3 regions of the Halomonas sp. AOP30-A1-24 genome follow, and region 2 is predicted to be linked to each of the others. Evidence: predicted binding sites of a transcription regulator. Region 2 holds the regulator's gene; each other region holds the start of a gene.
The links. Region 2 encodes LexA, which represses DNA repair genes until DNA is damaged. Its sites were predicted from a motif close to TACTGTNTANNTANACAGTA; they were not measured.
Positions count from the first base shown of each region.

Region 1: the regulator LexA is predicted to act here: its motif matches at 6,348-6,367, upstream of ACT3TJ_RS14810 (PA0069 family radical SAM protein).
Region 3: the regulator LexA is predicted to act here: its motif matches at 5,480-5,499, upstream of recN (DNA repair protein RecN).

Region 1 is NZ_JBQSXL010000028.1:38,606-46,203, forward strand. Features, by position in the region: gene pgi (glucose-6-phosphate isomerase) at 1-1,275, shown strand, start outside; gene ACT3TJ_RS14780 (GNAT family N-acetyltransferase) at 1,380-1,868, opposite strand; gene ACT3TJ_RS14785 (putative glycolipid-binding domain-containing protein) at 1,919-2,488, opposite strand; gene ACT3TJ_RS14790 (hypothetical protein) at 2,612-3,532, shown strand; gene ACT3TJ_RS14795 (hypothetical protein) at 3,545-3,982, opposite strand; gene ACT3TJ_RS14800 (hypothetical protein) at 4,132-4,593, opposite strand; gene ACT3TJ_RS14805 (alkaline phosphatase) at 4,713-6,152, opposite strand; gene ACT3TJ_RS14810 (PA0069 family radical SAM protein) at 6,388-7,473, shown strand.
Region 2 is NZ_JBQSXL010000022.1:47,697-55,294, forward strand. Features, by position in the region: gene moaE (molybdopterin synthase catalytic subunit MoaE) at 1-373, shown strand, start outside; gene ACT3TJ_RS13065 (ribonuclease J) at 440-2,017, opposite strand; gene purU (formyltetrahydrofolate deformylase) at 2,311-3,165, shown strand; gene lexA (transcriptional repressor LexA) at 3,273-3,950, opposite strand; gene ACT3TJ_RS13080 (TetR/AcrR family transcriptional regulator) at 4,215-4,892, shown strand; gene ACT3TJ_RS13085 (L,D-transpeptidase family protein) at 4,870-5,397, shown strand; gene nagZ (beta-N-acetylhexosaminidase) at 5,475-6,500, shown strand; gene ACT3TJ_RS13095 (hypoxanthine-guanine phosphoribosyltransferase) at 6,544-7,122, shown strand; gene ppsR (posphoenolpyruvate synthetase regulatory kinase/phosphorylase PpsR) at 7,150-7,598, opposite strand, start outside.
Region 3 is NZ_JBQSXL010000021.1:18,983-26,580, reverse strand. Features, by position in the region: gene ACT3TJ_RS12585 (ABC transporter ATP-binding protein) at 1-396, shown strand, start outside; gene ACT3TJ_RS12580 (DMT family transporter) at 374-1,273, opposite strand; gene dnaJ (molecular chaperone DnaJ) at 1,372-2,523, opposite strand; gene dnaK (molecular chaperone DnaK) at 2,635-4,566, opposite strand; gene grpE (nucleotide exchange factor GrpE) at 4,698-5,324, opposite strand; gene recN (DNA repair protein RecN) at 5,547-7,220, shown strand; gene fur (ferric iron uptake transcriptional regulator) at 7,345-7,598, opposite strand, start outside.

The DNA of each region.
Region 1 (7,598 bases), on a different contig from region 2:
GTACGCAGCGGAGAATGGAAAGGCTACAGCGGCCAATCGATCAAGGATGTCGTTAATATCGGGATTGGCGGCTCGGACCTTGGCCCCAACATGGCGGTGCGCGCGCTACTTAAATATCGTCATCCGGAGATGCACTTTCACTTTGTATCCAACGTGGACGGCACGCATATCCAGAAGGTGCTTTCGCGCTTGGACCCGGCCACCACGCTGTTTATCGTCTCGACCAAGACATTTTCCACCCAGGAAACGCTGCTCAATGCAAAAACAGCGCGGCGCTGGTTCCTGGAGAACGCCGGAAGCGACGCGGATGTAGGTGCCCACTTTGTAGCCGCTTCAACCAACCGCAAAGCGGCTATGGAATTCGGCATTCGTGAAGAGAACGTGTTCGAGTTCTGGGCGTGGGTGGGTGGGCGCTACTCCATGTGGTCCTCAATCGGCTTACCGATCGCGTTATCTATCGGTTTTGAAGGGTTTATTGAGCTGCTGGAAGGTGCCCACGAGATGGACCGCCACTTTATTGAGGCGCCTTTTTCCGAGAACATGCCGGTGCTCATGGCGCTTATCGGCATCTGGTATATCAATTTTATTGGCGCAGAAACCCAAGCCATCGTGCCTTACGACCAAGCGCTTAACCAGCTGCCCTCCTTCCTGCAACAGCTGGATATGGAGTCCAACGGCAAATCGGTGGATATTTTCGGCCACCCGGTCAACTATAAAACCGGCCCGATTGTATGGGGTCAAACCGGCTCCAATGGTCAACACGCCTTCTTCCAACTGCTGCACCAGGGCACGCGCTACGTACCTATCGACTTTATCGCCTCGCTCAAACCGGAGCCTGGCATGGAAGACCACCACTTTGCGCTATTAACCAACATGCTCGCCCAGGCTAACGCTTTTATGGAAGGCAGCCAGGGCGACGGTAAAGAGTTAAGCCAACACGACCCCTACAGCTGCCCCGGCAACCGCCCTTCCAGCACTCTACTGCTGGATGAGCTAACGCCCAAAAACCTGGGCGCGCTAATCGCGCTGTATGAGCACAAGGTCTTTGTTCAAGGCGTGATCTGGAACATCAACTCGTTTGATCAATGGGGTGTTCAGCTAGGCAAGCGCATCGCCGGTGAAATTAGCGAACGTATTGATACCAATGCCGCGGATTTTGATGCCTCAACCCAAGGGTTGTTGAAATTGGTGCGCGCGCATTTTCCGGGTGGTGGCGCCAGCACCAACAGTCAACAAGCTGAAAACGCCAAAAAATCGACCAGGAAAAAGAGTTAGCGGATTTTAGACATAGAGGAAAGCGTTTATTCAAAGCCCTGGCGTAACAGCCGGGGCTTTTTATACGTAATCCGTATTGATGCTGTATCGACGAAAATAGCGTGTTAGTTCGCTTCCATCCAGTACTGCATTGATGCCTCACCGCATATTGTAAAACCCAGCCGCTCGTACAGGGCGATGGCCAAGCTCTTCTTTAAAACACGAAGCCGTAAAGGCACGCCCAGCTCTCTTGCCTTTTCAAGCTCTTGGCGCACAACATACGAACCAACTCCTCGACCTTGATATTTAGCTAAAAGAAACAGGTCTCGAAGTTGTAGAAACTCCACTTCATTGGTTACCCATACTGCACCTACACACCTACCGTTTAGCTCCAAGACTTCAAAACCACCCTGGCGCCATTTTTCATCAAAAGCTGGCATTTGAAGCTCGGCCTCCCACGTGCCGAATTGACGCTCGACAACATTCTGGTAAGCGCTTTCATAAGCACGCCAAATAAAATCATGATCACTCTGTGCTGCTTTCAACCTGGCAATGTGCATTGCTTTATACCGCCCAAACCGATTTATGGAAGCTGAATATAAGCTTGCTGCCACAATACCGAAGGCTCATTGTCCAGGCCCGGCCATCATTGAAGCTACGATGGTTATTCGCCATGCTCTTCTCGCCACAACAGCGGGTAGTTAGATACAAAACCTGATGACGTTACCGTTAACTCCGTTTCGAAATCACCGCCGCTCGATACGTAGTGAAATATTGACTCTGATTGCCGGGTATAACGTTGAGGGAGCTTTTCTAACGTCAGCTCTGGAAATGTTAACCAAGCAGCGACTGCCTGCTCGGAGTCTCCTATAGCCATATTGCATCGTCTGATAGGCAGCAAATTCGTCGCTGGTGAAAAGGCGAGATCAACGTCAATACACCCTTCAACCTGAGGTTGCTCAACCCCGTTCAACGTCCACACATTGCCAGGCTCGACCATAAGTACCACATTGATCGGCTCATCATTAATGTTACCGACCACATGCACTTCTTGCGTTTTCCAAGCCGCATCGCACACGACTCTGTAGGAGAGCAAGCACTTGTGTCCCTTGGCTACGAAGATGGAAGATCCTGTCAGCAGGTGGCCTTTTTCGCCGCTGCTCACGCTACATAACTCATGTCCTGGCAGGTCCAACCGCTGCCAGACAATCGTATCGTTGGTTGGCATCGTCATAAATTCCGAACCTTACTCCTATCAATCATCCTATGCGGCGGTATCCCTCAAGCCAGTTCAACCTTACTAAAGTTAGCTTATAAATGGCCGATAACGTCTATTAATAACAACGAAGGATCGACCATGAAGATCGGATTTTCCAATTTTATGTTGATAGGTACCCGTCACGAATCGTCTTCCGCTTTGAAGGTGTCTCGAGTCGCGAGCCAAAAGAGCCCGATGGTGGCAGCACCGGATGCTGACGATGCACTGACTAAACGCCTTAAAAAGCAGAAAGAGGCGTTTGAGCAACTGGCGGCCCTGCCCAGCCCGAAAGAGTCAGCGATGCAAAATGCTTCGCAGAAAGTCGGCTTTTTAAAGCAGCGGCTGGAAACACTTAAAGCGATGATGCGCTTTGCATCACCAGAACAGCTCAAATCCATGGCTAAAGAGCTTAAAAGCATCGCCCGCGAGCTAGGTGTGGCAGCGCGGCAATTAAATGATAGCGGCGGTGGTAGCGCTGGCCCTTCTGTCACGCCTACGGTAACGAGCGCCCAGCCAACAAGTGTCACCCCTACCGCTTCTCCTGACAGTGCTGAAAACGGCAGCGCCGATGCACAAGCTGACGCTCAAGCCGCCAACGCGACGCTCGCCAGTGCGGAGGCGGCCATGGCGAACCAGGAGGATGAGCAGAGCGAGCATGCCCAAGATGCAGCCACCACGACCAATAACGCGCCAAACGAGCCGGCCGTAATCATCACTTCGCAACCGCAGGATGATCGCCGTTCTCAAGGAATTAGTGCCAGCGAACACGCTCTACGCAGTATTTTGATCGACACAAAAAAAGAGCTTCAGGAAGCGATGAATGAGCTAAAGATTCGCCTACGTCAAGAGGATAAAGAAGCCCGCCGAGAACTAAAAAAGGCGGAAGAAGATATGAGAAAACTTGACCGGACACTGGCCCAGTCAACCTCCAATGCACTCTACTCTTCGCTAGGCCAAATGCTACCTACTACCGTGAACAGTGCCAGCGTAGTCACGGGTAGCATTAGCGTGGAAGTGTGACCATTCGCTCCATTACTCGAAATACTTCAACCTTCTATACAGCTTGGCTAGAAAGCGAGCGCCAACTATTAGGCCAATGCTGAGCACCACCGCTGCTAGCGAACCATAGGCCACTATGCCTCCCCATGCCCATTGGCCTATCGCTGTGCTTAAATGCTGAACGAAAAGATACACACCGATCAAGAAGCTGCCTGCGCGTACCAGGCCCTCCTCGGCAATCGTTAAAGCAGGCTCATCTCCAAGAAATTTATTGGCCAGCGTTACCGCAGAAAACCACAGTACGATACCCGCGATGATAGGAATAACAGCAGTGGCTGCGAGCCATGGCAGCCACTGGGCTAGCTCCGCATCGTAGCCGGGGCTAAACAGCAGCGGCGATACGCTTAGCAAAGGCGTAATGGCGAGGTAAATAGCGAGTAATCGAATCAAAAGAATGGAGAAAGGTTTCATAGGCTTACCTTACATTTAAACCTCCAGCATAAGCCAAATTTGGCCCAAAAACCTGGTACCCGATACAACATTGCCTTGGTAATTTCTTACCAAGGCAATGAAGCAGTACGGCTACACTCTGTATAACGGACGGATGTAGAACCGGTTGTTTAACGATCCCGAATGACAATCGGACCAATGGGCGCAACATTAGGCATGAACAGCATGACTTCGTTAACGTCGTGCATGGGGGCGACAAAATCGGCTTTCCAGGTGCCTACGCGTGGGTTCTTGTCTGGTTCGTAGTTAAAGCTCAGGCGCAAGCTGTCTGGCGCGACCACACCTCCATCTTCACGCAGCAGCGAGAACGACTGGTCGCCGAACTCGGCGTAGATCTTCCCGTCAATTCGATCTAGCGGGATATCGTCATAAATGATCTCACCAGAGTAACCTGGGTAGTCCGTCACGAAACGTACTTCAATATGTAAAACGCCCTCTTTGCGAACGGCTTTATAAGGCTCAGCATAGGCGTGACCACTGGCGGTGGGCGCGCGCTCAGCATTAAGTGCAAATGCTGACGTGCTGGCTAGTGTTGTCATTAACAGCAGTGAAAGCGTGTTATGAAGCTTCATATCTGACTCTTTTCGGGGTAGTGAGTGGATGGTCGTTGGCGAAGTGATATCAGTCAGTGGTTACCAACGGAACAGAGCCACCCGAAGGCGGCTCTGTTGTACTTGCTATACTTGCCTATTTATTCAGCTTCGATACCGAAAGCGTTTAGGCCCGCGCGGAATACGTCGGTGTTGTCGATCCAGTAGTGGCTGTCTTCGTCTACTTCATAGCGGGAAAGACCGTCTTCTGCCTGAGCAATGTCAAAGAAGAACTCAGCGCCCGCGCCGTGGGCATACAACGGTACCAGCTCACGCGTGTGGGTATCGGAATGCCAACGTACCAAGGGTAGCGCGCCAGCCCCCTGATTAACGATCGGGCTATAGGCATTCACATCAGAGTCAGGACCTTGAAGCAAACCGTTACCGTGATCAGTCGTTACAATGATCAAGGTATCGTCCCAGGAACTGTTGTTTTCTACCCACTCAACGGCCGCTTCCACAGCTTCGTTGAAGTCGATTTGCTCTTCGATAATACGCGGCAGGTTGTTAGCGTGAGCAGCCCAATCCACAGCGCCACCCTCAACCATCAGGAAAAAGCCATTTTCGTTGCCGTTTTCACTGGCATTGAGCACGTTCAAAGCGCCGCCCGTCAGTGTGGCAAGGCTTGGTGACGTATCCAGTAGATTACCGCCGGTTACGCCGGGGCGGCTGTATTGCAGCGTCTGAATGTTCTGCACCAGGCCCAGTACTTTGTCCTTGGGAAGATCCAACTCACCAGCAGCCAGAGCTTCAAAATCGTCCTTGCTTTCGATAAAGGCGTAATCCGTTTCGCCGCCTACCAAGCGCTGGTAGGTCTCTTCGCCACCGATAAAGCGGAAATCGCTCTCACCGGGGTTATCGACATGCTCGCCGGCTGCATCGTAATAGGGGTGCCCGGTACCGATGGCGACAGTGGCAAGGCCAGAATCGACAATTTCGCGGCCAATGGCTCTATAGTCGTTGCGGCTTACGTTATGGGCCATGAAACCGGCAGGCGTCGCGTGGGAGACCTGCACCGATGAGACAACACCTAGAGCGCGGCCGCTATCAACAGTGTATTCGCCAATATGCTTAAGCGGCTCATCATCGTTGGACCAGTTGATGGCGCTGTTATAGGACTTATGGCCTGAAGCCAGCGCCGTTGCCGCTGCCGCGCTGTCGGTGTAATCAGCCCGAGCGTAGTCGTAACCGGCAAAGTAGCCCTTGTAGTTACCCAGGCTACCTTCGTAAACGGTATCTACCGCCTCGTCGTTCCAGAGCTCGGCTGGTTCAAACGTAACCGTACCGTCATCACTCTTGGTGGGCGTGGTAGAGGTGTTTAACGGATGCGTTGCCATGAAAAGCTGTGTGTCAAACTCATCATAAACTTCATGGCCCAGCGCGCCGTGACGGAAGTAACTTGCCGCACGGAACGTCTCGATACCGGTACCGTCGGTGATCATCAAAATAACGTTCTTAGCTGTATTTTCCTGCGCTAATACCGGCGTAGCCATGACCGATGCCAGTGCCAACGTGAGTGCGTTGCGCGTAAAGTTCTTCATTTTCATCCCTAAAATAAATTTAGCTAATTTGATATCCAACAAATCGTAGCGCCTAAAAATGTCATTTTCATGACTGCTAATGAAGGTAAGTCAATTATTTCTAATAAACATGAATCGCAATCAGTAGCCGATCCGTAAAACTGTTCATTGCGGGTTTCTCCTGAGTAACGCTTGCACGCTTGGTCACAACGCATATACTGTATATATATACACAAATATAGAAAGAGGCAGGTGTATGGCGTCTCTCGGCAAATCACCAATACGGCCTCCCGTGCACAAAGGCCGCGGGGCAACCTATGACCCGCACAACCGCTTTGCCCCAACCCATAGTGTGGCAGAAGACGACGGATGGTGGCGCGAAGAGACTTCCCCCACACGGGCAACTGAAGTACGCGAAGAAACCAGTAAGAGTGCGCTTTCCTGGAACCGGTCGCCAGACTTGCCTTTTGATCGCTCATTGAACCCTTACCGAGGTTGCGAACATGGCTGTGTTTACTGCTATGCCCGCCCTTCTCATGCCTATTGGGATCTGTCCCCGGGGCTTGATTTTGAAACCAGGCTGATTGCCAAAAATGGCCTGGTGGAGCAATTAAGTGAGGAGTTTTGCAAGCCTGGATACGTCTGCCGACCAATCAATCTCTCTGGTAATACCGATTGTTACCAGCCACTAGAAGCCAAGCGCCACTTAACGCGCCAGTTGCTTGAGCTATTATTGGCTTGCCGCCATCCAGTCACTATTGTGACCAAAAGCACGTTAGTGTTACGGGATATGGATCTGCTGGCTGAGATGGCCGAACACCGCCTGGTGCGCGTATTTATTAGCCTGACCAGCCTAGACGCCAATATGAAACGCACGCTGGAACCTCGTGCGGCCTCTCCTCAAGCGCGTTTAAAAGTTATCCGTGAGCTGAATACTGCTGGCATTCCCGTCGGAACGCTTGTTTCTCCGGTCATCCCCGGATTAACGGATCATGAAATAGAGCGGATTCTTGAGGCCGCCAGCCGTGCTGGCGCACGAACGGCGTCCTGGATGCTGCTGCGCTTACCCCATGAAGTCGCTCCTCTTTTTGAAGCCTGGCTGGATGCCCATTACCCCGAGCGTGCGGCCAAGGTAATGAGCCTGATTCGCCAATGCCGGGGCGGCAAGGCCTACGACGCTCAGTTCGGTAAGCGCTTTCGCGGCGAAGGTATTTTTGCCGATATGATTGCACAACGCTTTAATCGCGCCAGCCGCCAGTGGAACTTTCAATCTCGTACCGAGCAAGGGCTGAATACCCGAGACTTTCGCCCGCCCAACGCTCAGGGCGAGCTTTTTTATTAAAGCCCATGAAAAAGGCATTTGCCTGACATACTCTCAGCTTACTGAAAGTGCCAAGCAAATGCCTAAGTGATTAATACTACTGTTTTTCGCTATTCGTCATAGCTCTGCTTAAAATCTAATGACGA
Region 2 (7,598 bases):
TGGCGCGGTTGTCAGTTTTACAGGGTTGGTTCGGGACTTTAACGAGTCGCCTGATGTCACCGGGCTTACCCTGGAACATTACCCCGGCATGACAGAGCGTACGTTGGAGCAGATAGGCGAACAGGCGTGGCAGCGCTGGGCGCTCCAAGCGGTTTATATTGTTCATCGGGTGGGTTACCTGGCGCCGGGGGATCCCATCGTTAGGGTGCTGGTGGCGAGCGCTCACCGGCGCGAAGCATTTGAAGCGTGTGACTTTATTATGGATTTTTTAAAAACCCAAGCGCCGTTCTGGAAAAAGGAGCATTCCACCAAGGGTGAGTATTGGGTGAAAGAGCGCGCTGCCGATTGGCAAGATGCCGAGCGCTGGTCATAAGGCTATTACAGTACCCGCCTGGCGAGTACGCTGCGTTCTACAGGATTCGGTTACGCCTCGTTGCGTTTATAGAGGCGCTTCCGCGGCCATTATTTGTAAGTGGACCTCGGGCATGTGCTGCATGTGGTCCGCCAACCAATGAATCAAGCGTGGCTGTAGCGCAAGGCGCAAATCAGCCAGCGTATCCGCTTTAATCTCCTCCAACTGATTGTCCAGCCATTCGCTAAAGCTATCTTCGTCGAGCGGGCTGGCGCTGCTGCTATCCAGCATCAAGCGACCGATGCGCCACCATCCGGTATCGCTGGCCGCGACAGGCAGGGCGAGAAATAAACTGCCTCGGCGCGTCGTGGTTTTGGTGGCCTCCAGGCCCGGATGCGGTACAACGCTATTTTGATTAACGATACAGGGCGGTTGAGGATGGCGGGCTTCGCAGCGCAGCCCCAAGTGGTCCATAACGATCATGTCGCCATTAACGGGTGCTAAAGGTGCGCTGATGCCCAAGGAGTCTGCAATCGCTTGGTGGGCCTGCTGGTGGCGCGCTTCGCCGTGCACGGGGATCAAATATTTGGGCCTGATCCACTGGTAGAATGTGATGAGTTCTTCTTGCGCAGGGTGGCCTGTGGCGTGAAGCTCTGGATGATTAACCTCATCAAAGATCGTGACCCCAAGTTGGACCAAGCGTTTTTTGAGCTGCTCAATGGGGCGCTCATTGCCGGGGATAGCTTTGGCAGAAAAAATGACGTTATCGCCAGGCTCAAGGTCAATAAACGGATGGCGCCCTTGGGCGAGTCGTTGCAGTGCTGCACGAGGCTCACCCTGGCTACCTGTGGCGATAATCACCACTTCATCGGGGGGCAAGTAGCCCAAATCATGAGGGGGTACAAGCGCTGGGAAGTCATCCATGTAGCCAAGCCCACGTGCAATGCTCACCATGCGCTCCATGGATCGCCCCATCAAACTGACCCGACGGCCGCATTGATGAGCCGCCCGGCCAATGGCCAGTACGCGTGCCAGGTTGCTTGCAAAACAGGAGACCACGACGCGGCCTTTGCATTCCTTCAGGCTTTTAGCCAGCGCTTTAGCCACATCGCCTTCACTGCTGGAGTGGCCAAGCAGAGGGGCATTGGTTGAATCACCTACTACTAAATCAATCGGGGCGAGTGCTCGAAAGTGCGCCGCGTTAATGGGCGTGCCAATCAGCGGCTCTGGGTCCAGCTTCCAATCCCCTGTGTGCATTATGCGGTAGTCGCCCATCACGATGACCAGCGCGCAGCTTTCAGGGATCGAATGAGTAACCGGCAAATAGCGCACCGAAAAGGGCGCCGTTTCCATTGCTTCGCCCGGCTCGATGATCTTAATCGCGGCGCTACTTAGCTGGTGTTCAGCGAATTTCGCGCGTAAGAGGCCTGCCGCAAGTGGGGTGGCATAGATAGGGCAGTTCCACTTGGGCCATAACCAGGCAACCGCGCCAATGTGATCTTCATGTCCATGCGTTATAAATAACGCTTGGGGCGTTATGTTCAGTGCCTCTGCGGTGCCCAGGTTAGGTACCTGAAGGGGCGAGTTAGGCAAATCCTGGCGAATCATCATGCCGCAGTCGACCGCGATCCAGTGATCGTCGTATCCATACAGCGTTAGATTCATGCCAATTTCACCACACCCACCCAGCGGCAGTAGGCGCAGGGGAGGGCGGCGGCGAGGGCGAAGTTGAACGCGTGGTGGATGCATCGGTTATGAAAAGCCTAAAAAGTAATGTCTTAACTATACGGGAAGGCAGGGGCGGCTAACAATGACCCCCGACATTAGATAACGGTGCTTCGTTAACGGGGTTCCGGTACACTAGTCGGCCGTTATTTACGACGTTGCTATTTAGCCGCTATTTGCTGCGCCGTTACGCTAAGTCACTCGTATTTCGTAGTTCGTCAAGAGTACTTCACATGTCTCATTATTATCGTTTAGTCGTTTCCTGCCCCGATCAGGTGGGTATTGTTGCCCGTGTGTCTGGTTTTATTGCTCAACAAGGCGGCTCTATCACTGAAGCCAGTCAGCATTCTGACTTGCAAACGGGCCGCTTTTTTATGCGTTATGAGATATTGGCCGATTCGCTTGGCATGTCCGTTGAAACATTACGCAGCGCCTTTGAGCCAATTGCTCAAGAGTTTTCCATGCAGTGGGCGCTGATGGATACCCAAAAGCGTCGGCGAGTCATACTCATGGTCTCTCGTGAGTCTCACTGCCTGGTGGATTTGCTTTACCGTTGGCAGGCAGGTGAGCTGGATTGTGACATAGCCGGTGTGATTTCTAATCACGAAGACATGCGCTCAATCGCTGAGTGGTACGGTATTCCTTACCACCATGTGCCGGTGGACCCGAATAATAAGGAAGCGTCGTTTGCTCAGGTGCAGGAGCTTATCGATAACGCGCGAGCGGACTGTATTGTATTGGCGCGCTATATGCAGATTCTGCCCCCGTCGTTGTGTGAGCGCTATGCTGGGCAGGTGATTAATATTCACCACAGCTTCTTGCCTTCATTTGCCGGTGCCAAACCGTATCATCAGGCCTATGAGCGCGGTGTAAAACTGATTGGCGCGACGTGTCACTACGTGACGGAGGAGTTGGATGCAGGGCCGATTATTGAGCAGGATATTCATCGCGTGAGTCATTGCCATACGCCAACCGACCTGATTCGCTTTGGACGCGATGTAGAAAAAGCCGTACTGGCGCGAGGCCTGCGCTGGCATCTGGAGGACCGCGTTTTGATCCACGGCAATAAGACGGTGGTCTTTAGCTAAGCGTTTAAAAACTGTTGAAGCTGAATCAGTAACAAAACAAGGGGGTGGTCATGAAAATGACCACCCCCTTGATGCGTTTTAAAATCCGATTTTACGCAAACGGATTATTAGCCTAGCGCTTGGCCATTACCGCCACGGATGACGCCTACACCTACGCCTTCAATATCCAGGGATTGGGTTCGCAGGTCGATTTCAATCGGTGCAAAATCAGCGTTTTCCGCAATCAACATTACCTGATGCCCTTGGCGTTGAAAGCGTTTTACGGTTACTTCATCTTCCAGCCGCGCAACGACGATTTGCCCGTCACGTACACGATCAGTGCGGTGCACCGCTAGTAAATCGCCTTCCAGGATACCCACATCCTTCATGGATAAACCGCGTACCCGCAGGAGATAGTCGGCTTTAGGGGTGAAATATTCCGCGGGTAGCGGGCAGTAACGGTCAATATGCTCCGCTGCAAGGATCGGGCTGCCAGCGGCAACTTCACCAATAACCGGCAAGCCCATCGGCGGAAGATCATTGCTGTTGGCCGCAACGGTGGCGGGTAATTCGCTAACGTCCTGCGCTTCCTGATTGGGGAGGCGAATTCCCCGCGACGTATTGCGAATAATCCGGATCACGCCTTTACGCTCAAGAGCACGTAAATGCTCTTCAGCGGCATTGGGGGATTTAAAGCCCAAGGCCTTGGCAATTTCGGCGCGGGTGGGAGGGTAGCCGAATTCACCCATGGTTTTTACTATAAAATCAAAAACATGTTGCTGACGTGCTGTGAGTGGCCGCGACATACCAAACTCCATAAACAATAAAAGACAGTCGGTATCTGTCTGCTTGATCAGTATGTGTTTAAGTATACAGTATGTTGCTCTATCCAGTACATGGTTAAAAAAGCAGCTTGTTAAAACACTGACTGTCACCGGTAAGACGTTTGAATTAACGCTAATGCGCAGGGTAACCAAATAAAAAATCGGCTAATAAGGGTGATTGAGCCTGATTAAGATATGACTTACTATTCTGTCATGTTTTAAACACTCGTTTCTCCGGAGGCCATAATGGCACAATCTGACACGGTGTCGCGCATCCTGGATACCGCTGAGGTGCTGTTTGCAGAGCGTGGCTTTGCTGAAACGTCACTGCGTAACATCACCAGTAAAGCGCGGGTAAACCTGGCGGCCGTTAATTATCATTTTGGTTCCAAGAAAGCCCTCATCCAAGCCGTATTCTCACGCTATCTAGACCCGTTTACTCAGCGTTTTCATGGTGCGCTCGATGAGCTTGAAGCCCGCTATGCTGATAGCCCCATCCCCCTGGAAGAGCTGCTTGAAACAATGGCCACCACGGTGCTGGCGGTGCCTGCTGAACGCAATAGTTTGAAAGTCTTTATGCGCTTATTGGGGTTAGCCTATAGTCAAGCGCAAGGGCATTTACGGCGCCATATTCAAGAGCAATATGGGGATGTGTTTACCCGTTTTACCGGGCTTGTGCGTAAGGCGACCCCTGATTTACCCGATGCCGAGCGTTTTTGGCGGCTGCACTTTATGTTGGGTACGGTCATATTCACCTTGTCGGGGCTGGATGCGCTACGTGATATCGCCTCCAAGGACTATCAGGAGCAGGTGACTGTGCGTGATTTAGTGCGGCGCCTGCGTCCTGTGGTCGTTGCCGCCATGAATGCTCCACTGCCGCAAGAGGTTGAAGGAGGACAGCATGCGAACGCCCCTGTTATCTGAGTTGCCACCTGAAAAAGACGGCTGGATCGAAATTGATACCAGCGCACAAATCCTGCGCTGGTGGCAGGGTCAAACACCAGGCTTTGAGTGCGCTATCTCTACTGGACGCGCTGGCGTTGGCCAGCAAGATGGAAGCGGTCAAACGCCGCATGGCTGGCACTATGTTCGCGCGGCAATTGGCCACGAACAGCCAGTCAATGCCGTACTTAGAGGCAGGCGTTTTACCGGTGAAATTTTCTCAAGTGACTTGGCCGACGCTCATCCGACACGTGACTGGATTTTGACGCGAATTTTATGGCTTTGTGGATTAGAGCGAGGATTTAACCGCGCAGGTTCCGTCGACTCTCAGCGCCGCTATATTTATGTACACGGAACGCCGCCCGATCAACCGATGGGCAAACCTGCTTCACATGGCTGTGTTCGTATGCGCAACGAGGACCTGCTTTATATCTTTGAGCGCGCCGTGCCCGGAACTCCTGTTTGGCTACATGGCAGCCGTCCGTAGAGGCCTTATGCAGAGGCTTTTTTGACTCTGTGCGTTGATCGTCTAAAATCATCGGCCCTTTTATTGGATCCCTGCTAATGACTCAACCTATTGGCCCGGTCATGCTCGACCTGGAAGGGCCTGAATTATCCAATGCTGAAAAGCGCTTGCTGCTTGAACCCGCTGTCGGTGGCGTGATTTTGTTTGCCCGTAATGTGGAAGACGCCTACCAGGTGCGCAAGCTGTGTAGCGATATAAGGCGCATACGGGGCGATCTTTTATTGGCGGTTGACCAAGAGGGTGGCCGCGTACAGCGTATCAAAAAAGGGCTTACCCGCTTACCAGCCATGGCACGGATTGGCGAGCGTTATGCCCAAGACCCTGAAGAAGGCCGCTCTCTCGCCATAGACGCAGGTTGGTTGCTTGGCATGGAAATGGCCGCATGTGGGCTGGATTTAAGCTTTGCACCAGTGCTTGATGTGGATAGCGGGATTTCTAGCGTCATTGGCGACCGTAGTTTCAGTGGTGACCCTGAGCACGTTGCTCAATTAGGCGCCGCTTTTGTTGAGGGCTTGCATCAGGCGGGCATGGCCGCTGTGGGTAAGCACTTCCCTGGCCACGGCGGCGTAGCCGCGGATTCCCATGTCGCACTGCCCATTGATGAGCGTTCAATGGAGGCAATTAAACAACGCGACCTTGTCCCCTTTGCACAGCTAGCTTCCCAGCTGGATGGCATCATGCCCGCGCATGTCATTTATCGAGCGTTTGATACACGCCCGGCGGGCTTTTCGCCCAGTTGGTTGGGTATGCTGCGTGAATCGCTGGGCTTTAAAGGCTGTATTTTTTCAGATGATTTAAGTATGGCAGGTGCTCACGAAGCGGGTGAGCCACGCGAGCGTGCCGCTGCTGCACTCGCCGCTGGCTGCGATATGTTGCTGGTGTGTAACGACCGTACCGCTGCGCTTGAGGTTGTTGAAGCCAGCCAAGGCATCGCCAATAAGCGTCCCGCGAAACTCCGCTATGGCCGTGCACGACCTGATTTGGATGCGCTGACCGCGCTGGGGCGTTGGCGACGTACGCATGCCAGGCTAGAAGCGCTGGCGGACTGCCCTAACCCCACCTGATTTTTCTTTTCGCAATATTGCTACATTTTTTGGGAGTTACCCCGTGTCCAAATTGGATAAAGAAGCGCTTGAGTCATTGGACTCAATGCGCCAGCTAATGGAAACAGCAGACTGCCTGATCTCTCAGGAAGAAGTCGAGCGGGCGCTGGATCGCATGGCGGAAGCAATTACTGAAGACCTGGGTGACAAACTGCCGGTTTTTTATTGTGTGATGAACGGTGGCTTGATTACGACCGGGCATCTGCTGACCCGATTGGGGTTTCCGCTGGAAGTGGACTATTTGCATGCCACGCGTTATCGCAACGAGTTGCGCGGTGGCGAGCTTTTCTGGCGTGTATCGCCTGAAATCCCCATGGCCGGGCGCCACGTCGTCATCGTGGATGACATTTTGGATGAAGGTTCGACGCTCGCCGCGATTCTTGCTTACTGTAAAGAAGCTCAGGCAGCCAGCGTTACGACTGCCGTCCTGGTGGATAAGCAACATAACCGAAAAGCGGTGCCGGGCCTGAAAGCTGATTACTGCAGCCTGGAGGTCGCGGACCGCTATGTGTTCGGTTTTGGTATGGACTACAAAGGTTACTGGCGTAACGCCCCGGGTATCTTCGCCCCCAAAGGCATGTAATTTTTAGCTTTGTTATTTAATGCTGGTTTAGCGGGGGGAGAAGCGCCTCGCTAAGCCTGTCTCGGCAATCATTCGTGTCGAAATTTCTTCTACTGAAAAGCGCGTCGCATCAATAAACGGAATATGCATAATGCGGTAAAGCGCTTCGGCCTGTTCGACTTCCTGCAAACACTGATCCATTGAGCTATAGCGACTGTTCGGCCGACGCTCATTGCGTATGGCGGATAACCTGCGAGCATCAATAGTCAACCCAAACAACTTGCGCTGGTGCGGTGCTAACACCTTGGGCAGCTTGAGCGTGCCGTCTTCGTCAAGGTCGTCCTCGGTAAGCGGATAGTTGGCCGCTCGAATGCCAAACTGAAGCGCTAAATAAAGCGATGTGGGTGTTTTGCCACAGCGCGATACGCCCACTAAAATAATATCGGCTTTGTCGTATTGATGCGTACGGGCGCCATCGTCGTTATCAAGTGCGAAGT
Region 3 (7,598 bases), on a different contig from region 2:
ATCACGCCACTTGGCGAGCGTGACATTGGCGATTTAAGCGGCGGCCAACGCCAGTTGGTCAGCGCGGCGCAGGCACTGGTACAAGAGCCCGAGATTCTGATGCTGGATGAACCCACGTCGGCGCTGGACCTTAACCGCCAGATCAACCTGCTAACGGTGTTGCGCCGCTTGGCAGATGAGCGCCAGATGCTGATTCTGGTGGCACTCCACGATTTAGGCCATGCGCTGCGCTTTACCGATGCCTCCATGGTGCTTGAAAACGGCCGCCTGATCGCATGCGGCCAGACCAAAGATGTCATTACCCCTGAGCTTTTGCGCCAGGTGTACAAGGTGGCGGCGCGTATCGAGCCGTGCTCGAAAGGCCGCCCCCAGCTTATCGTCGAAGAAGCTGTCTAAACCGCCGCCCTTCCAGGGCGGCGAGCGCCACCCCACTGAGCATCAAGGGAAGCGCCAGCAAGAAATTACTTGATACCGGAATACCGAACAGCACCCAGTCGGCGGCTACTGGCCAAATCAGTGCAATGTATTCAAACGGTGCAAGCCGCGATGCCTCGGCATAGCGCAGTGCCAGCGTCATGGCAATATGCGCCGCACCACCAAACAGCCCCGAGAGCACCAACAGCCAAAGGGCCTTTGTATCCAGCGCCGCCCACCCCAACGGCAGCGTGGCCAGCCCCGCAAGCGCAGACACCAAAATAAAGTAAAAAGCGATAGAAGCTGCTGTTTCAGTGCGTGAAATGCGCCTAACGGTAAGCAGCGCCCCTGCCGTTAAAAGTGCGCTTAGCGCGCCCAACACATAGCCGGTCATCAGGCCACTTTCAGAGCTGGCATTAAGGCCTGGCAACACCAGCACCGCCATACCGGCAAGCGCCAACAAAATAGCCCCAGCGCGATAAAACGAGAACCGCTCACCCAGCAATAGCACCCCGCCCACTGCCATAAACACCGGCGTTAGCTGAGCCAACAGCGTTGCCTCGGCAACGGGCAGCAGTGCGACCGCCGCAAACGAGGCAAACATCGCCGCCGCCCCCAACCCCGAACGCAGCGCATGGCCCAACGGACGACGCGTCGCCAGTCCTCCCGGGAATTCCCGGCGAATCATCAGAAAAACCATAATCGGCAACAGCGCAAACAACGAGCGGAAAAACACCGACTGCCCCACCGGCACGTCATCACTCACCGCTTTAATACACACCAACATGCCGGTAAACAGCAGACCGGAAAGAATTCTGAGCCAAATGCCCAACGTGGGTTTGTCCTGCAAGCTATCCATTACGCTTTATGTTCCTTAAACGTCAAAAACCACCGGCCTGGGCCGAGGGTCTACGGAACCTAACATTGTACAATTACGTTAGGGCAGTCACACTAATATCAGGACTTCATCTCTTCAAAGAACTTCTTCACGCTGTCGAAGAAGCCAGTTTTCTTGGGTGAGTGGCTATTGCTGCCTTCCAGGCTTTCCTGGAATTTACGCAGCAAATCGCGCTGCTCTTCACCCAGGTTGACCGGGGTTTCGATAACGACTTTGCAGAGCAGGTCGCCCGGCGCACCACCGCGCACTGGTTTGACACCTTTGCCGCGTAGACGGAAGAGTTTGCCGGTTTGCGTCTCCGGTGGAATCTTCAGCTTCACACGGCCATCCAGCGTAGGCACTTCAAGCTCGCCACCCAGGGCTGCATCAACAAAGTTGATCGGTACGTCGCAGTGCAGGTTTTTACCATCGCGCTGGAAGATATGGTGCGCTTTGATAGAAACCTGAACGTAAAGGTCGCCCGCTGGGCCACCATTAACGCCGCTTTCGCCTTCGCCGTTCAGACGAATGCGATCACCGGTATCAACACCCGGTGGAATCTTCACAGAGAGCGTACGCGTTTCACGCACACGGCCTTCGCCGTTACATTTGTGGCACGGCACTTTGATGTGCTGGCCGCTACCGTGACAGGTCGGGCAGGTTTGCTGTACTGCGAAAAAGCCCTGCTGCATACGCACTTGGCCGTGGCCATGACACGTGGGGCAGGTTTCCTTGGAAGAGCCTGGCTCAGCGCCGTCGCCATCACAGCGGTCACACTCAATGTGGCGTGGCACACGGATGTCGACAGTGGTACCGGCTACCGCACTCTCAAGGTCCAACTCCAGGTTGTAGCGAAGGTCGGAGCCACGTGCGGGCGCATTAGGACCACGGCGGCGGCCGCCGCCCGCGCCACCGAAAATATCACCAAACACATCGCCGAAGATGTCGCTAAAGTCACCCGCGCCACCACCACCGAAACCGCCGCCGCCAAAGCCACCGCCCTGGCCATCAACACCGGCATGACCAAACTGGTCGTACGCCGCACGTTTTTCGCCATCGCTAAGCACTTCGTAAGCTTCTGACACTTCACGGAATTTTTCCGAGGCAGTATCATCGTCCGGGTTTCGATCAGGGTGGAATTTTTGCGCCAGGCGGCGGTAGGCCTTTTTGATCTCTTTCTGATCGGCCCCTTTATCGACACCCAGGACTTCGTAATAATCGCGTTTGGACATGGGCCCTACGCCTCCTGGTTAACTATGCTCTTGATTAGGCGTCTTGACCGCGGAAACAGCAACGCGGGAGTCTCCTCCCGCGTTACCTTCTTCCTTGGTAGAAAGAGGATGTTACGACTGTTTTTTGTCGTCGTTGACTTCTTCGTACTCGGCGTCAACCACGTCATCTTCCTGCTTGGTGCTGGCATCCTCAGCACCTTCATCCGCCTGCTGAGCAGCTTCCGCCTGTTCGGCGTACATCTTCTGCGCCAACTGACCAGACGCTTCGGTCAGTGCATCCAGTTTCTTCTGGATGTTGTCCGTGTCGTCAGTCTTGACGGCTTCTTCCAGCTCGCTGATGGCGGTTTCGATGGCCTGTTTCTCATCATCCGTCGCTTTGTCGCCCGCTTCTTGCACGGTTTTGCGCGTTGCGTGGATCATGCCGTCGGCCTGGTTACGCAGCTGTACCAACGCTTCGAATTTTTTATCTTCGTCAGCGTGGGCTTCAGCATCGCGCACCATTTGATCGATCTCTTCATCCGTCAGGCCGCTGGACGCTTTAATGACAATCGACTGCTCTTTACCGGTCGCTTTGTCTTTGGCAGAAACGTTCAGAATACCGTTGGCATCCAGGTCAAACGCCACTTCGATCTGCGGAACACCGCGCGGCGCAGGCGGAATATCAGACAAGTCGAAACGACCGAGCGACTTGTTCTGCGTCACTTGCTTACGCTCACCCTGAACGACGTGAATGGTCACGGCCGTCTGGTTGTCATCCGCCGTGGAGAAGGTTTGCGTCTTCTTCGTCGGGATGGTGGTGTTCTTGTCGATCAACGGCGTCATCACGCCACCCATCGTTTCGATGCCCAGAGTCAGCGGGGTAACGTCCAGCAGCAGTACGTCTTTTACGTCGCCGCCCAGAACGCCACCTTGAATCGCTGCACCTACGGCAACCGCTTCGTCAGGGTTAACGTCTTTACGCGCTTCTTTACCGAAGAAATCAGCGGCTTTCTGCTGCACCATCGGCATACGTGTCTGGCCACCGACCAGGATCACTTCGTCGATTTCAGACGCAGACAGACCCGCATCTTTCAGCGCCATTTTGCAGGGCTCAAGTGAACGCTGAACCAGCTCTTCTACCAGCGATTCCAGCTTGGCACGAGTGACCTTAACGTTAAGGTGTTTCGGGCCAGTGTTGTCAGCCGTGATGTAGGGCAGGTTAACGTCGGTCTGCTGGGCGCTTGAAAGTTCAATTTTAGCTTTTTCAGCGGCTTCTTTCAGACGCTGCATGGCCAGGTTGTCACCCGACAGATCAATACCGCTGTCAGACTTGAACTGGTCGACCAGGTAGTTGATCAGCGCCAAGTCGAAATCTTCACCGCCCAGGAAGGTGTCGCCATTGGTGGCGAGTACTTCAAACTGGGTTTCGCCTTCAACGTCGGCAATTTCGATGATCGAGATATCGAACGTACCGCCACCCAAGTCATAAACGGCGATGGTTTTATCACCGCGTGACTTGTCCATACCGTAGGCGAGTGCGGCTGCGGTCGGCTCGTTAATAATACGCTTAACGTCCAGACCCGCGATGCGGCCTGCATCTTTAGTGGCCTGACGCTGGCTGTCGTTGAAGTAAGCCGGTACGGTGATAACCGCTTCCGTTACCGCTTCGCCGAGGTAATCTTCGGCGGTTTTCTTCATTTTCTTCAGCACTTCCGCACTTACTTGCGGCGGCGCCATTTTTTTACCTTTTACTTCTACCCATGCATCGCCATTGTCTGCTTCAGCGATTTTGTAGGGCACCATCTTGATGTCTTTCTGAACAACGTCGTCTTTAAAGCGACGGCCGATCAGACGCTTGATGGCGTAAAGCGTGTTTTCCGGGTTGGTAACGGCTTGGCGCTTGGCGGCCTGGCCTACCAGAGTTTCGCCGTCATCGGTGTAAGCGATGATCGAAGGCGTGGTACGGCCACCTTCAGCATTCTCGATAACTTTAGCACTGTCGCCATCAAGTACTGCCACACAAGAGTTGGTAGTACCCAGGTCAATACCAATAATGCGTCCCATAGCAAAAACCTCGAATTCAGTTGTCTCAATACTTAAAACGTGTGCGGGATTTCCCCGCGGGGTTGACCTTTATCTGGGGGCCGCCAGTGACTTTTCAAGGGCTTTTTTACGCTTTACGTCACTAAATCGGCTTAATTTGCCTTCTGACTGACCACGACCATCGCTGGGCGAACCAAACGACCATTGAGCAAGTAACCTTTCTGCATCACTTCCATTACGGTGTTGGGCTCAAGTTCGGGGTTCGGCACCATCGCCATGGCTTCGTGCACCTGGGGGTCAAAGGGCTCGCCCTGGGGCTCAACGCTTTCAACACCAAACTTATTGAGCACCCCTAGCTGCATGTTGAGCGTCATGGAAACGCCCTCGCGGTGCGCCTCAGAGGCGTCGTCCTGCATGGATTCAAGCGCTTTTTCCAAGCTATCAACCACAGGCAGCAGCTCTTTTACAAATTTTTCCAAGGCAAACTTGCGCGCCTTGTCTGCTTCCTGTTCGGCACGGCGGCGAACATTCTGCGCTTCAGCGGCGGCGCGCAACGCCTGGTCCTTGGCTTCCGCCAGGTTTTGCTCCAGCTCATTTACCTGAGCGGCGAGTACGTCGGCCTCCGGGTCGGCGAAGCTGCCTTCAAGCGGCGCCTCGTCGTTAATCAGGCCTTCCAGTTCCCCATCAATCAAGCGCTCTTCAGACTCTTGGTCCATGTCGGCCTCACGCTGTTGGCGAGCGAGTTCGTCATCTAATGGAGTTTGCGGTTCTTTTGCCATGCCATGCTCCTCAAAAGGGTTCGGGCTTTTTCTGCCCAACACTGCTCATAAAAAGTAATCAATAAATCAGTTTTAAAACAGCCTTAAACACGTATAGAGGCTATATGGGGGCCATAAAAGCCATCTCAAGAGGAGCATTGAAGTCAGTTATCGACTACTGTATAAAACAACATTTATTGGATAAGTATCCAGCTTCTGTGTCGCACCGCCTCAGGAGGCATCATGCTTACTCAGCTAGCGATTCAAGATTACGCCATTGTCGACCGCCTTGAGCTTGACCTGACCCACGGCATGACGGCCATCACGGGGGAAACAGGTGCAGGCAAATCCATTCTTCTAGGCGCACTGGGCCTGTGCCTTGGTGAGCGTGCCGATGCTGGCAGCGTGCGCCACGGCTGCGAGCGCACCGACCTATCGGCGCGTTTCGACATTCAACACCTGCCCGCCGCCGCCGAGTGGCTAACGGTCCGCGAGCTCCCCACCGACGAATGCCTACTGCGCCGTGTAGTGACCGCCAGTGGACGTTCAAAAGCGTGGATTAACGGCCAGCCAGCGACCATTTCGGACTTAAAATCGCTTGGCGAGCAGCTCATTCAAATTCATGGCCAGCATGCCCATCAAGCGTTAATGCGTGAAGAGGTGCACCTGGCCCTGCTGGATGACTATGCCGGGCTACGGGAGGCTCGCCAGCAACTGGCAGAAACCTTCCACGAATGGCGCAATGCGCGCCGACGGCTTAAAAAGCTCAGTGAAGAAGGCAGTGAAGTAGAAGCCAAGCGCCAACTGCTGCGCTACCAGGTTGAAGAGCTGGACCAGTTGGACCTGGGCGAAGGCGAACTACAGACGCTTGAAGAGGAGCAACTGACCCTTGCGCATGCCGAAGAGACGCTGCGTGAAACCCAGTTGGCTGCCGACTGCTGCGCCAGCGATGACGGCGGCGCGCTGTCGCTTCTTAATCAAGCTTATGCACACTTAAGCGCCCTACCGGGCAGCGATAAGGGCACACTTGCCAATACGCTCGCCATGCTCAGCGATGCGCGCATTCAGGTGGAAGAGGCCTCAAGCGAGTTGCAGCGCTTTGCCAGCAGCACCGAGCTCGACCCAGAGCGCCTGATGTGGGTGGAAGAGCGTTTGACGGATATACACCGCATTGCGCGCAAGCATCACGTCGCCCCTGAAGAAATTTACGCCCTGCATAGCACCCTTCAACGTGAAGTGGCTCAGTTGGAAGCCAGCGATGAGGACCTTGAAGCGCTGAGTGGGCAAGTCGCTGAGTATCGTGAGCGCTACCGCAGCGAAGCCAAGAAAATCAGCGATACCCGTCAAAAAGCTGCCCTGCGGCTGGGTAAAGAAGTTCAGCAGCAGCTGGCCTTTTTGGCCATGGGTAAGGCCCGCTTTGAAGTGGCCGTTGCTTCGCGTGAAACGCCTACGCCTGAAGGGCTGGATAGCGTACAGTTTTTGATCAGCGCCAACCCAGGCCAGCCTGCTCGCCCGCTCGCCAAAGTTGCCTCTGGGGGTGAGCTTTCACGTATCAGCTTGGCGATTCAGGTGGTGGCCGCCTCGCACTCGACGATTCCAAGCCTGGTGTTTGACGAGGTGGATGTGGGTATTTCAGGTGCCACGGCGGAAATTGTCGGCCAGTTACTGCGCAAGCTAGGTGAGAACGGCCAGGTAATGACCGTGACGCACCTGCCCCAGGTGGCCGCGCAGGCGCATCAGCACCTGCATATTGAAAAGCGTGCCAAGCGGGATACTACGCGTACCTATATGGCCTTGCTGGACGAGCGAGGCCGCATCAGCGAGCTTGCGCGCATGCTAGGCGGAGTCACGCTCTCTGACCAAACACTGGCTCATGCCCAGGAAATGCTGCATGCCAGCCAGCGCCCGCCTCATTAAGAGCTTTCTCAAATCACGGTTTAATTAACGGCTACCACGCAAAATACCCCCATGCTGCTCCCTGTAGTAACAAGGAGCGGCATGAGGGTTTGCATCACGGCCAAAACAGGTTTTGCGGGAAACCCTATTTTTTATTGATCGGCACGTTAACCTGGCGCGTTACGTCCGACCCGCGAGGGCGTACGTAAAGTACCAGAGCGTGATCGACAAGCTCGTAGCCGTGCTCTTCTGCAATTTCTTGCTGGCGCCGTTCAATGATGTCATCAAGAAACTCGATGATTTCACCACTTTCTAAACACACCATATGGTCGTGATGGTCTTCTTGCGTCATCTCAAAGACTGCGTGGCCACCGTCAAAATTATGACGAATTACCAAAC